DNA from 4 places in the Pseudarthrobacter sp. YAF2 genome. Region 1 is predicted to be linked to each of the others. Evidence: riboswitches for the same ligand, from Rfam matches in the RefSeq annotation. Region 1 holds a riboswitch; each other region holds the start of a gene.
The links. A riboswitch is a leader RNA that binds a small molecule or an ion and turns the genes downstream of it on or off. The one in region 1 is predicted to bind cyclic di-AMP.

Region 1 (3,582 bases):
GCAGCAGCAGGAGCCTGAACAAGGGCGGCAGGATGAGCCGTCCGCAGTGGAGCAGGGCCCAGCGGATGAAGAGCCTGCCGACGACGACGCGGAGCCTGGGGACTAGGCAAGGACTTACAGCCAACAAGCAAAAGGCGCCGTCCGGTTAACCCCGGGCGGCGCCTTTCGTTTGTTCTTGGACTACTTGCGCAGCTCGCCCACCACGTAGTCGATGCTGGACAGCAGCGCCGAAACGTCGCTGGGCTCGATGGCCACGAAGGTGGCGATGCGCAGCTGGTTGCGGCCCAGCTTCCGGTAGGGCTCGGTGTCCACGATGCCGTTGGCACGCAGGACCTTGGCCACGGTGGCAGCGTCAACGGACTCGTCGAAGTCGATCGTGGCGATGACGTTGGAGCGTTCCTCCGGGTTGGTGACAAACGGGGTGGCGAACTCCGAAGCGTCAGCCCAGCTGTAGATGCGGCCGGCGGAATCGGCGGTCCGCTTTGATGCGAAGTCCAGGCCGCCGTTGGCGTTCAGCCACTGGACCTGTGCGTCCAGGGTCACCAGCGTGGACAGGGACGGGGTGTTGTACGTCTGGTTCAGCCGCGAGTTGTCGATGGCCGTCTGGAGATCCAGGAAATCGGGGATCCAGCGGCCGCTTGCCTTAATGCTGGCGGCGCGCTCGAGGGCGGCGGGGGAGAACAGGCCAAGCCAGAGGCCGCCGTCGGACGCGAAGTTCTTCTGCGGGGCAAAGTAGTAGACGTCGCTCTCGGCAACGTCCACGTCCAGGCCGCCGGCAGCGGAGGTGGCGTCCACCAGGACCAAGGCGTCCTGGTCCGCGCCCTGCACCCGCTTCACCGGGGCGGCGACGCCCGTGGAGGTCTCATTCTGTGGCCACGCATAGACGTCCACGCCGGCTTCAGCCTGCGCTGCGGGACGGGTGCCCGGCTCGGACTTGATGATCGAGGAAGCTTCCAGGAACGGTGCCTTGTTGGTGGCGGAGGCAAACTTCGAGCCGAACTCGCCGAAGGAGAGGTGCTGGGCCTTCTTCGCCACGAGGCCGAAGCTGGCGACGTCCCAGAAAGCGGTGGAGCCGCCGACGCCGAGGACTACCTCGTAGCCCTCGGGGGCACGGAAGAACTGGCTCAGTCCTTCGCGGACGGAGCCCACCAGGTTCTTGACGGGGGCTTGCCGGTGGGACGTGCCGAGAATGGTCTTGGACGCAGCGGACAGGGCATCTATCTGTTCCGGCCGGACCTTTGAGGGGCCGGCCCCGAACCGCCCGTCCTGGGGCAGGAGGTTGGCGGGAATCGTGATGCTGGTGTCGCTCACAGGTGCTCCATTCGGCGGGGACGAAAGCTGTGGTCCGGGTGGTGGGCGGCCGGGAGCCGGCCATGGCTGCAGTGCAAACCTCCCCCAATTCTGCCTGAAGCGCACGGGGTGGCGGGAGCGGGCTGCGTCAATGTCCAGCCAATGAGACGCCGCACGCGTCCGCGCCTATTCGGACTAAATCAAAATAGGCTAAACTTTCCCCGGACTACGTCGCGGGAAGAGGCGATACGGTGGGACAACGCAAGGTACTGCGCTCGAGGAGCTGAGCTGGATGACGGATCTGATCGACACTACGGAGATGTACCTCAGGACCATCCTGGAGCTTGAGGAAGAAAACATCGTTGCCCTCCGGGCCCGTATCGCCGAACGCCTGCGCCACTCGGGACCCACCGTTTCCCAGACGATCGGCCGGATGGAGCGCGATGGCCTGGTTGTCGTCTCCGGTGACAGGCACCTGGAACTGACCGACACTGGCCGCAAGCGTGCCACCGAGGTCATGCGGAAGCACCGGCTGGCCGAACGCCTGTTGGCCGACGTCATCGGGCTGGACTGGGCCTACGTCCACGATGAAGCCTGCCGCTGGGAACACGTGATGAGCGAACGGGTGGAGCGGCGGATCTACGAGATGCTGGACCATCCCACTGAGTCGCCCTACGGCAACCCCATCCCCGGCCTGGCCGCCTTGGGCGGGCAGCCCGGGCCCGGCTTCGGTGACGGCGCCATCAGCCTGGTGGAAGCAATGAAGGCCTACGGGCCTGCGTCGGGAGTGACCATCAGCCGCCTGGCGGAACCGATCCAGGTTGAACCGGAACTGCTGACCCAACTCGACGAAGGCGGCATCCGGCCCGGCGCGGCAGTGTCACTGGAACGCGTGGGTGACTACATTTCGGTGCGGGTGGCAGGAATCGAGGGGGCGCTGGAGCTTCCGCCCGAGGTTGCCGCGCACGTCTTTGTCGCCGTGAACCAGGCCTGACGCCCGCTTCTTGTACCCCACGCAGGGGTTTCCACACAAAGATAACGGAATTGTTACCCAGGGTCTTAAGCCCCTATAGTGGAAGCCAGCGTTGATACTTAAGCGTTACCTGATCCGGAGCCGAGCTCTGCCAGCGGACCAGGTGTACGAGTCGTTACTGGCAGAGGCGGGGGAACCACAACCGGCAGCGGGGGACTGCCTTGGGGTGAAGTCCGTCAGCAGCAAGCCTCTCCAGTGAAGGATTCTTCCGGGAATACCCCTGCGCAGAAGTTTGCCCATGGCGGACCGGGTCTTTGATCTCTCTGACCCGAATCCGACAGCTAACTTCGCAGGCGATTCCAGAGAGGAACCCTTCTTGACCATGCAGACCTCCCGGGGCCGCCGTCGCGCGGCCGGCCCCCCTGAGGCACCCCGGGTTGTCGAAGTCGCCGCTGCGGAGCGCCCCCGTGACCCGCAGCGGGATGCGCGCCGCCGCAGGGGTCCATTCCGGCAAATCACCGACTTTGCTGCGGCCAGCGGCATCGGCCAGAAGGCTGGCATCGCCCTCGCCGCCACCGGCCTTGTGCTGACCGTGACCATGCCGGCCACAAGCCCGGTCATGGCGACGGACGCAGCCGGCACAGTACCCCAGGCTGCCTCCTCCGTCAGCCCCCAGCCCCAGATTTCCGCCGATGTAGGCGCCCAGATCGACTTCAGCCGCTCGGCCGTCGTGACGCAGGCAGACCCGGACGGAAAGCTGAAGCAGCTGCTGAGCGCCCAGTCGGCCGGGTCGGTGAGCCGGGCCGCCTCCGCCGGAACCCTGGCTGCCCCGCTGGCATCCCTCGTTACCGCTTCACCCTTTGGCTACCGGGTCAGCCCCATTACCGGAGGCACCGGAGACTTCCACCGCGGGCAGGACTTCGTGGCACAATGCGGGACGCCCGTCCTGGCAGCCGCGACAGGAACCGTGACCTTCGCCGGCTGGCACCAGTTCGGCGGGGGAAACCGGGTGGTCATCGACCACGGCAACGGCCTGGAGACCACGTACAACCACCTCTCGTCCTTCAACGTCAAAGTGGGCCAGACGGTCTCCCGCGGCGAAGTCGTGGCGCTGAGCGGGACCACCGGTGCTTCCACCGGCTGTCACCTGCACTTCGAGGTGCAGGTCAACGGCGAAGTGGTCGATCCCATGGGCTGGTTGTAACCGAATGATTGCGCACTCTCAGATCCCAGTGACTCGCCGTGACCTGAATGTGACATTGAAGCAAAACTGCTGTACCGTCTAACTCGCGTCAACTTTTCCGAAGTTGACGCTCTTG
Region 2 (3,582 bases), on a different contig from region 1:
GCTGTTCCGTTGGGGATGGCTGCTACGGCCCGGCCGAGCTTCGCGGACCAGGCCGCAGCGTCCTGCGCTCCGACGGTCAGCAGCCGCGCCTTGGCAGGCAGCCCCCGCTCAGCCCGTTCGGCGAGGAGTTCCCGCAGCCGGTAGGCAGGCCGGAAGGTGCGCGCAATGGCGGTGTCCATGCCGGCGCGGATGGACCAGGGGTCCACGGTCTGCAGCACCATGGGCCCGGCCACGTGATGGGACAGGAAAAGGGCGTGCGGGCCATGGATAAGGGTGGCGTCGTTGCTGCCGGACAAGGTGGCGGCCGCTGCCCGCGCCGAGGGGGTGGAGCGCCGGTGTTTGCCCAGGCCCGTGAGGCCGCCCAGGGAGCGCGCAAAAGCGGACAGATCTCCCCGTTGGGCAATTTCGTGGACGGTCGCGCAGCGGGCCCGGATTTCCGCCGGTACCGGGACGGGGCCGGAAAACGTCAGCAGGGTGACGGCCACATCTGCGGGAAGGTGCAGGATCACTTCGTACGGGATCATGGAGCTTCCGTCGCCGAGTTGCGGGTCCCGGTTTGGCACGCTTTCAGTCACGTACAGGAGCTTCATTGCAAGAGTGTACTGGATCACACTCGGGCGGCAGGGGTTGCTTTGGGCAACTTTGTGGGGAACCGCAGGAAGCCAAAAAGGGGCGACGGCGGGAGGTCCCCGCCGTCGCCCCTTAAACCGAAGCGCGTGGCTGGCTACTGCCAGGCGCGTACGTAGTCCACCAGCAGCTGGGACTGCGGGCCGTAGACCGGGTTCGTCGACGAAGAGCCGACGTTCAGGACGATGTACTGCGGGGCGTTTCCGTCGTCCGTCGGGTAGGACTTGACCTTCACGCCGTCGAAGTAGACGTCGGAGGAGTTGGCCATCCGGTGCAGGCCGAAGGTGTGGTACTCGTTGGCCCAGTTGCCGCCGACGGTGCCTTGGTTGTGTGCGCCCGAGCTTGAATGGTAATTGACCGTCATCTTCCCCTGGAGGACTTCCGCGATGTCGTTCTCGCCGGTTGCGGGCCACGACTGCCCGGTGGTCCAGAACGCCGGCCAGTTGTACAGGCCGTTGGCGTTGCCTGGGAACTTGATGCGGGCCTCCACGTACCCGGTGGTGAACTGGTAACCGGTGCCGGCCCCGCCCTTCGGGTTGGTGGACACCAGGGACCCGGACGAGGACGAGGCAAGGCTGAGGGCCAGGTTGCCGTTGCCCACGGAGACGTTGGCGGGGCTGGTGGCCGCCTTATTCATGGTTCCGCAGTTGGGGGCGAACCAGCAGTTGGACCACTTTGCGCTGTCCAGGCCGGAGCCGTTGAACTCGTCGGCGAAGGTCATGGTCCAGTTCCCGGGGACGCCCGCGGGCATGGGCGTCCCGCTGTTGGCCAGCTGTGCCGCGGCGGGCGCCACGACGATGGGGGACTGCGGGGCCGGAGCCGCCGCGGCGGGGGCCGGGGCAGGAGCAGGAGCAGCAGGTGCCTGCGCGGGAGCCGGCTCCGGGGCGGGTGCGGCGGCCGGTGCCGGGGCGGGGGCCGGAGCGGACGAGGCCGGAGTGGAAGGGGAGGCCTGCGTCTGGACTTCGCTGCCGGCGTCGGCGGCGCTCGCCACCCGGGAGACATCTGCAGTCTCGTTGCCGTTGGCCAGGCCGAGGCCCAGGGTCGCCGCGCCGAGGATGGCTGCTGCAAGGCCGGCGGCCAGGGGCAAGCGGCGGCGGGAATCTGTGGATGTCAGAAACGGCCGGCGCCTGGCCGTTGTGGTCTCATTTTGATAACGGTGCGCGCGTTTGGCGCTCGCTTTGCGGGATGCGGGCATGGGAATTACCTCTCAACGCCTGCGGAGTTAGCTGTCGGGTTCGAATGTTGCCACTCGGCCGCTCGTTGCGGCTTCACCCCGAGGGCAGGCGGAAGCCTTACCCGTGACGCTTGGGTCCCCCGCCTCTGCCTGGAACCTGGGGATCGCGGAAGCGGCAGAGTTGGGCGTCTTCCGGATTGGGGCCGGCTGGGGCGGCCCACTCGAAGACCGTACACGAAAATCCACGCAGAATCACAATTGGGTAACGGAAGCAACATCACGGGCGTGGCGTGCCGCCCGATCGCCGCGCGGGCCTTTAGGGGGTGCCGGACTGCTCGCGTTATCCACATATGGGCCAGCGGGGCTGCTGCTGCCACACCACGCGGCTAGCCTCGAGTCAAGCGCGAATCGCCTATCAGGTCCAGATGCACTAGGATATTGAAGTCTGTGCTGCGTCCTGCCTCCGTACCGGTGGCAAGGCACTGCACGGAATCGCAAATGAACCTCCTGTTACGGAAATGCCGTAACCGCTTAGCCCAAAGGAGGTGGGTTCACATATGCGTCCTTACGAATTGATGGTAATCATCGACCCCGAGGTCGAAGAGCGTACCGTTGAGCCGTCGCTTCAGAAGTTCCTGAACGTCATCACCAACGATGGTGGAACCATCGAAAAGGTTGACATCTGGGGCCGTCGCCGTCTGGCTTACGACATCAAGAAGAAGTCCGAAGGTATCTACGCCGTGGTGAACTTCACCGCCAAGCCGGAAACCGCCAAGGAACTTGACCGCCAGCTGTCTCTTAACGAGACCATCATGCGCACCAAGATCACCCGCCCCGAAGAGCAGAAGGTTGTTGCTGAGTAATTCAGCACCGGTTTTCATTCTTTACCCCGCAGGAAACGCACTCTTCACCCAGGATCGAACAAGGAGGCAGTAGATGGCAGGCGAGACCACCATTACGGTCATCGGTAACCTCACCAATGACCCGGAATTGCGGTTCACACCGTCCGGTTCGGCAGTAGCGAACTTCACCATCGCTTCCACCCCCCGCACCTTTGATCGCCAGTCCAACGAGTGGAAGGACGGGGAGACCCTGTTCCTCCGCGCCGCTGTATGGCGTGAAGCTGCCGAGAACGTCGCCGAATCCCTGACCAAGGGAATGCGCGTGATCGTGACCGGTCGCCTGAAGAGCCGTTCCTACGAAACAAAAGAAGGCGAAAAGCGCACCGTAATCGAGCTTGAGGTCGACGAAATCGGCCCCAGCCTGCGCTACGCCAACGCAAAGGTCAACCGCACCCAGCGCTCCGGCGGACAGGGTGGGGGCGGCTTCGGCGGCGGCAACGGCGGCGGTGGCTTCGGAGGCGGCAACCCTGGTGGAACCCAGGGCGGCAACTCCGGTGGAAACTGGGGCGGCGGCAACCAGCAGGCTGCACAGGATGATCCCTGGGCTACGCCCGGCGTGTCCAATGCAGGCGGCTGGGGCAACGGCCCCGATTCCGAACCTCCCTTCTAAAACCCAAACAACGGCCCGACGCCGGGACTGCCCGGGAGCCGCAAGGCACCCAAGGTTTTGCCGCCGTCGGACCACCACCATCCCGTGGATCAATATCCACGGGCTCCCTAGAATAGGAGCTCCACGATGGCTAAGGCTGAACTCCGTAAGCCCAAACCAAAGTCCAACCCCTTGAAGGCCGCTGACATCACTGTCATCGACTACAAGGACGTAGCATTGCTGCGCAAGTTCATCTCCGACCGCGGAAAGATCCGCGCCCGTCGCGTCAC
Region 3 (3,582 bases), on a different contig from region 1:
TGCCGCGGACTGCACCGATCGAAGACCCGTAGGAGGCCAGCACCCCGCCCAGCCGGTTGGCCACCTCGTCGGCCCGGTACCAGGCTCCCTCGTTCCGGAGGGTCCGGTCGATGAAGTCAGCGGCCGCAGCGACGTCGGTCATTTCGGTCATCGCCCCCGCCCCGCGGACGCATGCCGGATGCAAAAGGGGGTCCACGGCCGTGCTTCGAGCCTGCCGTCCGCGATGGGCTCGCCGCAGACGGCACAGATGCCGTAGGTACCGTTGGCCAGGCGGGCCAGGGCTGCCTCCACCTGGTCCAGCCCGGCTGAGCTTTGCTTCAACAGTGCCGAGGCTTGCGAGAGTTCGAAGGCGATCGTGGCGCCTTCGGGATCGTGTTCGTCGTCGACGTTGGAGTTCTGGCGCGCCGAGTTGGCCGCGTCGATATCGGCCCGCAGCGCCGGCAACAGTGCCAGCCGCCGGGCCCGCTCGTCTTCGAGCAGCATCCTGAACCGTTCGAAATCCGGCATGCGAAAAGCCTAGCGCCTCAATCAGTACCAGTTCAGGGCTACCGAATGGCTCCAGGCGCCGCACGGGGAGCCGTAGCGGTCGCTGATGTAGCCGAGCCCCCAGTCGATCTGCGTCCGGTAGCTGGTCAGCCAGTCGCTTCCGGCGCTGGCGTACTTTCCGGGCGGCAGCGCCTGGGCGATGCCGTAAGCACCGGAGGAGGCGTTGGTGGCGGTGGTCAGCCAGCCGGATTCTTTGGTCCACAGCTGGGACAGGCACTGGAACTGGTCCGGGCCCCAGCCGAAGTAACCCAGGCGCCCGGAGGCATAGGCCTTGGCACCGGCCGGATCATTGACGGCACCGCCGGGGACGGAAGGAACGACGACGGGCGGCGGGCTTGGCACGGCCGGCTGCGGCGGACTGCCGGGAACCGGGACGGCCGGCGGGGCCGGGTTTGCCGCGTTGCCGGCCGGAGCGGCGGGCGCGGGTTTGGGCTGCCGGGCTGCGGCCGCGGCTGCCTGCGCTGCGGCTTCGGCCTGCTGGCGGGCCTGTTCCGCAGCAGCGGCGCGCTTGGCTTCCTGGGCTGCTTCATAGGCAGCCAGCGCCGCCTGGCCCTGGCGGTACTCTCCTTCGAGGGCCGCCGTCGTTCCCTTCAGCGAGGCCAGCTGGGCAGTCAGCTCGCTGCTGTGTTGCTGTTCGTCACTGACCTGCCGGGCGAGTGTGTCCTGGGCGGAGCGGGCCGCGTCCAGTTTGGTTTTTGCTTCCCCGGACAGGCGTTCGCGTTCACTGCGGGCCGCCTTTTCCTGCTCCGCCAGCGAAGCGGCAACCTTGCCGGCGGCCGCCGCTTTGTCCACCAGTGCCGCCGTTTTGTCGCCCACGAGCTGGACGAGGTTGAGCCCCTGGACGCTGTTTTTCTCCAGGGCATCCAGGGCCACGAAGAACCCGGCATTGGTCCCGCCCGTCTTATACGACTGGACGGCAAGGGCGCCGATTTCCTTGCGATACTTGGCCAGTTCGTCGCTGGCGCGGGCGGCCTGGGCGGACAATGCATCCACCCGCGTTGATGCCGCCTGCAGCTCGGCGTCGGCTGCGGCATAGTCCGCGGCCGCCCGGACGGCGGCGTCACCGGCCGCCTCCGATTGGGTCTGGAGACCGCTCAGCAGCCCGTTGATGGTGGTGATCTCCGCCGCTTTCGCCGCTTCAGAAGACTGCGCCTGCTGCACGTCGGCCCAGGACGGGTATCCACCTGGCGGCGGCGGCTCGTCCGCGGAGGCAGGCAGCACCGTCGTCGCGGCCACCGCGATAGCGAGCAATCCCCCCATCAGCGGGGACTTGGGCATGGTCACGAACAGGCGCATAGTCCCGAAGCATACCGGCGACACGCCGGGGCGGAAAGGCGGCCGTGCCCGCTTTGTTACCCTGAGAGGCCGCCACCCGGTCAACCTCGGGCTAATGCCGGGCGATGCGCCATATCCAATCGTTTGCAGAATACGAGAGACAAAGCTCGTATGTTATCTAAACGTGACAATTGCGGTGTCGGCGGGTTATGGTCTTCTGGTGTCCCTCCCAAAACGGGACATTCCCATCAGTTTGCCGAGCCCTGCCGCTGATCACGGGATTCAACCGCTTTCATGCTGGCAGGGACGGGGGAACCAAGTTTCCACGACCTTTTGAGGTCTTGGGGTTAAGTCGAACAGCTCCTCCGCCCACTGCGGAGAGGTGTTCGGCCGGGTATCTCCAACCCGAACCCGACAGCTCACCCCGCAGGCATGGGAGAGGCGATCTATCGTGTCAAAAAATCTCACCACTGCCCGCCACCGCGCGACTCCGGCCCGCTCCATTGCGCTCGAGGGCCTCGCCGTGACCGCCAAGTCGCAGGCCCGTTCGCTGGGCCGTCCGGCACTCGCGGTTGCGGCCGCGTCCGGCATTGCCTTCGGGGTCGGCGCCCCGGCCCACGCGGGCGTGACTGGCGCGGACACTACTGACCAAACTACTGTCCAGGCCGCCGCAGCGCCGGCAGCTGCTCCGGCCGCCGCGGCAACAACCGTGCACACCGTCGTTTCCGGGGATACGCTCGGTGCGATTTCGGCAGCGTACGGGGTCAGCCTGAACAACGTCCTGGCTGCCAACGGCCTGGGCCTGTCGTCCATCATCTACCCCGGCGACCAGATCCAGATTCCCGGTGCAGGCTACGTGGCAGCACCTGCTCAAGCCCCTGCAGCGGCGCCAGTCCAGGCGGCAGCCGCCACCGCACCTGCGAACACCGGCATGAACATGTCCTACGCTTCCGTTACTCCGGTGGCTTCCACCACTGGCACCGGGACCGGGGCCGCCATCCTGTCCTCCGCCTACAGCCAGATCGGTGTGAGCCAGGACTGCACTGCCATGGTCGAGAAGGCCCTGCGCTCGGTTGGCAAGAGTGTCGGCGATCTGGCCCCCACCCAGTTCTTCCAGTACGGCAGCGTGGTCGGCAGCCCGGCACCCGGCGACCTGATCATCACCTCGGGCCACGTGGGCGTATACGCCGGCAACGGCCAGGTTGTGAGCGGCGGCGTCAACGGGTACACCACGCAGGTGCACTCCATCAGCTGGCTCAGCGGCTACTCAGTGGTCCGCGTAGCCTAGGCCTTCGCGCAGCGAAGCAGGCTTCTCACAGGAGGGCGGCAGCCGGGTTTTCCGGCTGCCGCCCTCCTGTCGTCCTGCTGCTGGCCTCATTCCGTGGCGGATCAGGTCCCGCAAAAGGTCATGTAGGCGCCGAAGTCCTCCGGGGCGCCTTCCGTATAGCGCTCCAGCCCGGTCCGCTCGGTAAAGGGATCGGTGACGGCCTCGAGCAGGCGGTGCAGCGGGGCCAAGTCTCCTTCCGTGCCGGCAGCGAGGGCTTCCTCTACCAGGTGGTTCCGCGGAATGTACGCCGGGTTCACACTGTCCATCAGCCCCGCATCGGGTTGCAGTGCCAGCCACCGCTCCGCCCAAGCGTCGAAGGCGGCCAAGTCCAGCACCATCCCGCGCACGGGCCGCAGGTCGCCGCGGGCGGCCCGGCCAAGGTTTCGGAAGAACAGCGTGTAATCCACCGGGCCGTCCTTGAGGATGGCGACCGC
Region 4 (3,582 bases), on a different contig from region 1:
GGTTTACCAACATTGGCGGCGGCATCGGCATGCCCATCCTGGCCAGCATCCTCACCGCGTGGCTGACCTACCTCAGCCGCAACTGGCGTCCCCTGATCCTGATTGGCGGTGCTGCAGCCGTATCCATCACCGCCACCACCTTCGGGAAGAAGCTGGTGGGCCGCACGCGCCCGGACCACGCAGACGCCGTTCCGCCGTATGAGGACTCGCCGTCGTTCCCCAGCGGGCACACCTTGAACACCACGGTGGTGATCAGCCTCGTGGCCTACCTGATCTGCCTTCAGTTCCAGGCCATGCGCGTCCGGGTCACGGCCATAGCGGCGGGTGCGGTGTTCATCATCGCCATGGGGTTGAGCCGGGTCTTCCTTGGCCACCACTGGCTTACAGACGTGATGGCTGGCTGGTTGCTGGGGCTCACCTGGGTGGGCGTGGTGATTTTGGCCCACCGGCTGTTCCACATCGTCCGCAGGCGGGAGCACGTGGGTGCCGCCCCGTCGTTCGACCGCCCCATTGTCCGCGACGTGGTGGCGGAGGAACTGCACGACGGCGGCTCCTCCGGACCCGGTAAAGGCAGCGCCGGATGATAGTTTTGGGGGATGCGCACTCTCGTTGTTGACCACCCCTTGGTCGCCCATAAGCTCACCGTCCTGCGGGACAAAAACACGCCGTCGCCGGTCTTCCGCCAGCTGACGGAAGAGCTGGTGACCCTCCTGGCCTACGAGGCCACGCGGGAGGTCCGCACCGAGCCCGTCACCATCCAAACGCCGGTCAGCACCACTGTCGGCACCGCATTCACCAAGCCGACGCCGCTGGTGGTCCCCATCCTCCGCGCCGGCCTGGGCATGCTGGAGGGCATGACCAAGCTGGTACCCACCGCAGAGGTGGGCTTCCTGGGCATGGCCCGGGACGAGGAAACCCTGGACATCATCACGTACGCCGAGCGCCTCCCCGAGGACCTGACCGGCCGCCAGGTCTTTGTCCTGGATCCGATGTTGGCCACCGGCGGAACGCTGCGCGAAGCCATCAAGTTCCTGTTCAAGCGCGGTGCTTCCGACGTCACCTGCATCTGCCTGCTGGCCGCCCCGGAGGGCCTGGCCCGGCTGGAGGAGGAACTGTCCGGGGCCAACGTACACATCGTCCTGGCTTCAATTGACGAGAAGCTCAACGAAAAGTCCTACATTGTTCCCGGCCTGGGTGACGCCGGCGACCGCCTGTACGGCATCGCCGGGTAGCACCGGCCCTTTTCCACGCCGGTTACCCGCCGCTAGCCTGTGCGGATGGACTGGAAACTTGAACTCGTCTTTGTCCCTGTGTCCGATGTGGACCGCGCCAAGGATTTTTACGTCAACAAGGTTGGCTTCAACGCCGATTACGACGAGCGACCGTCGGATTCGATCCGCTTCGTGCAGTTGACGCCGCCCGGCTCTGCCTGCTCCATCTGCATCGGCGAAGGGCTCACCGACGCTCCGCCCGGCACCGGTTCCAACCTGCAGCTGGTGGTCAGCGACATCCAGGCCGCCCACCGCCAGCTCAAGGGCAACGGCGTGGATGTCAGCGACGTGGACGTGCAGCAGTGGGGCCACTTCCTGCACTTCGCCGATCCGGACGGCAACAGGTGGTCTGTCCAGTACATCCCGTGGCGGAACGCCGGGCAGGACGCCGCGCAGGACGCCGGTTAACGCAAAACCGCGGGCCGCATCATGGTGACGCGGCCCGCGGTTTTGCGTTGGTGCGGTGCTGCCTAGTACCAGTTGTGTGCCAGGTGGAAGTTCAATGCGCCACAGGGTGAGGCGTAGCTCTTCTTGATGTAGTCCAGGCCCCAGTTGATCTGAGTGCGGTAGTTGGTCAGGTAGTCGGCGCCTGCGCTGGCCATCTTCTCTGCGGGCAGCGACTGGACGATGCCGTACGCGCCGCTGCTGGCGTTGGTGGCCGTGGTGGTCCAATCGGATTCCTTGGTCCACAACGTCTGGAGGCACTGCATCTGGTCCGGTCCCCAGCCAAAGGAAGACAGCTGGCTGGCGGCATAGGCCTGGGCGCCCGCAGGATCGTTAACCGCGACGGCGGGGGCAGGAGCGGGTGCGGGGGCCGGCGCCGGGGCGGGTGCTACAGCTGCCGGGGCGCCGGGTGCGGGCGCAGGAGCCGGCTCGGCCGCTTGCGGCGCCACGCTGATGGCGGAAGGAGCGGGATTCGCGGCCGGGCTGGACCGGATTTCGCTCTTCTCGATGCTCATTTGAGCGTCCGACGCCGAATTTGAAGAGTTTGACCCGGTGGACGACGCCTGGGTCATGCTGGTGGTCGCCTGGCCTGCCGCGCCAACGCCAACCAGCACCGCGCAGGATGCCGCGAGGACTGCAGTACGCCGGCCCAGGGTGGTCTTTTTGGCGGGCTGGGGTTTGGCCCGGTGTTTTGCCTTGGTTTGCAGGCATGGTTTTGCCATGGATTTAGACATGATTGATCGCCTCTCACACCTGCGGAGTTAGCTGTCGGGTTCGGATGAGGGCATCCGGCCGCACGGAACAAACACGTGCTGGCTTAACCCCAAGGGCAATCAATGCCCGGGACGGTGGGTCCCCCGCCTCTGCCGTTGCTCAAGCGGAATCCGGGAAGCGGCAGAGCTTGGCGTCAACCCGGGATATGCGGCCCGAACGGGGACCGCACCCAATCGACGGTACAGGAAGATCACGCATAAGTCACATTTGGGTAACGGAAGTCACGATTCCTGGCGCGCCGATTTGCTGCCGGGCTGCCCCCGTGACCGATTATCACGCCAGGACGTAGACCGTGGTCCCGCCGATGCTTTGCGACGGGAAGGTAGATGCTACCCACTGCGCAATCCGGGTGGAGGCGTCCGAACCGCTGCTGGACATCATGGTCCCGCCGGCAATGAAGTAGTGGATTTTTCCCTCCGATACCAGCGTCTGGAACTGTTCCAGCGTGGGGGAGGGGTCGGTGCCGTTGAAGCCGCCCACAGCCATTACCGGCAGTTCCGTGGCCAGTTGGTAACCGGCGGCATTGTTCGAACCGACCACTGCCGCGGCCCAGGTGTAGTTCGAGGCACCGTCCTTGAGTGCGGCCACGAGCTCGGCCGACGGCGTGGGCGCACCAAGGAGGCCACCCATGCCACCCATCCCGCCGGCTCGGCCACCGCCGGCACCTTGGCCTTGTCCAGTCTGGCCTGCGCCGCCCGGGGCTGCCCCGGTCTGGCCTGCGCCGGCCTGGCCTGCCCCGGCCTGGCCGCTGAACTGCCGGGCACTCCCGCCCGCACCAAACCCGCCGGCCCGGTTTCCGCCGAACCCACCCGGGCCGCCGAACGATGTCGCCGGCCCTGCACTGACAATGGCCCCGCTGTGCGCCGTCGCCGCCGTCGAGATGGAGAACGCCAGCGGTCCGGCGAGCGATGCCGCAATGGCGAGCGCCGTCGTCGTCCGCTGAACCGAGCGCAGGCGAATGAACCTGCCCAGCCCAATCCCTGCCGCGGCCGCCAGGCCTGCAGCCAGCACCAGCCAGCGCAGCCACGGACCATAGGCGGACGTGGTACCCAGCAGGGTGAAGGCCATCAGGGCTGCCGCGGCCACCGATGCC

Region 2: it holds a riboswitch for cyclic di-AMP, as region 1 does, so the genes downstream of both, AB4Y79_RS04500 (glycoside hydrolase family 16 protein) here and AB4Y79_RS09780 (M23 family metallopeptidase) in region 1, are expected to answer to the same signal.
Region 3: it holds a riboswitch for cyclic di-AMP, as region 1 does, so the genes downstream of both, AB4Y79_RS06205 (LysM peptidoglycan-binding domain-containing protein) here and AB4Y79_RS09780 (M23 family metallopeptidase) in region 1, are expected to answer to the same signal.
Region 4: it holds a riboswitch for cyclic di-AMP, as region 1 does, so the genes downstream of both, AB4Y79_RS19370 (hypothetical protein) here and AB4Y79_RS09780 (M23 family metallopeptidase) in region 1, are expected to answer to the same signal.

What each region holds. Positions count from the first base shown of each region.
Region 1 is NZ_JBFRDA010000008.1:22,866-26,447, forward strand. It holds gene AB4Y79_RS09765 (DUF3027 domain-containing protein) at 1-106, shown strand, start outside; gene serC (phosphoserine transaminase) at 181-1,311, opposite strand; gene AB4Y79_RS09775 (metal-dependent transcriptional regulator) at 1,583-2,284, shown strand; cyclic di-AMP (ydaO/yuaA leader) riboswitch at 2,403-2,633, shown strand; gene AB4Y79_RS09780 (M23 family metallopeptidase) at 2,646-3,467, shown strand.
Region 2 is NZ_JBFRDA010000003.1:117,654-121,235, reverse strand. It holds gene AB4Y79_RS04505 (glycosyltransferase) at 1-590, opposite strand, end outside; gene AB4Y79_RS04500 (glycoside hydrolase family 16 protein) at 725-1,714, opposite strand; cyclic di-AMP (ydaO/yuaA leader) riboswitch at 1,827-1,999, opposite strand; gene rpsF (30S ribosomal protein S6) at 2,359-2,664, shown strand; gene AB4Y79_RS04490 (single-stranded DNA-binding protein) at 2,738-3,313, shown strand; gene rpsR (30S ribosomal protein S18) at 3,440-3,582, shown strand, end outside.
Region 3 is NZ_JBFRDA010000004.1:152,953-156,534, reverse strand. It holds gene AB4Y79_RS06220 (DNA alkylation repair protein) at 1-151, opposite strand, end outside; gene AB4Y79_RS06215 (TraR/DksA family transcriptional regulator) at 148-507, opposite strand; gene AB4Y79_RS06210 (coiled-coil domain-containing protein) at 529-1,842, opposite strand; cyclic di-AMP (ydaO/yuaA leader) riboswitch at 2,099-2,269, shown strand; gene AB4Y79_RS06205 (LysM peptidoglycan-binding domain-containing protein) at 2,273-3,109, shown strand; gene AB4Y79_RS06200 (protein adenylyltransferase SelO) at 3,211-3,582, opposite strand, start outside.
Region 4 is NZ_JBFRDA010000021.1:85,851-89,432, reverse strand. It holds gene AB4Y79_RS19385 (phosphatase PAP2 family protein) at 1-584, shown strand, start outside; gene upp (uracil phosphoribosyltransferase) at 597-1,232, shown strand; gene AB4Y79_RS19375 (glyoxalase superfamily protein) at 1,278-1,679, shown strand; gene AB4Y79_RS19370 (hypothetical protein) at 1,742-2,449, opposite strand; cyclic di-AMP (ydaO/yuaA leader) riboswitch at 2,455-2,615, opposite strand; gene AB4Y79_RS19365 (ArnT family glycosyltransferase) at 2,763-3,582, opposite strand, start outside.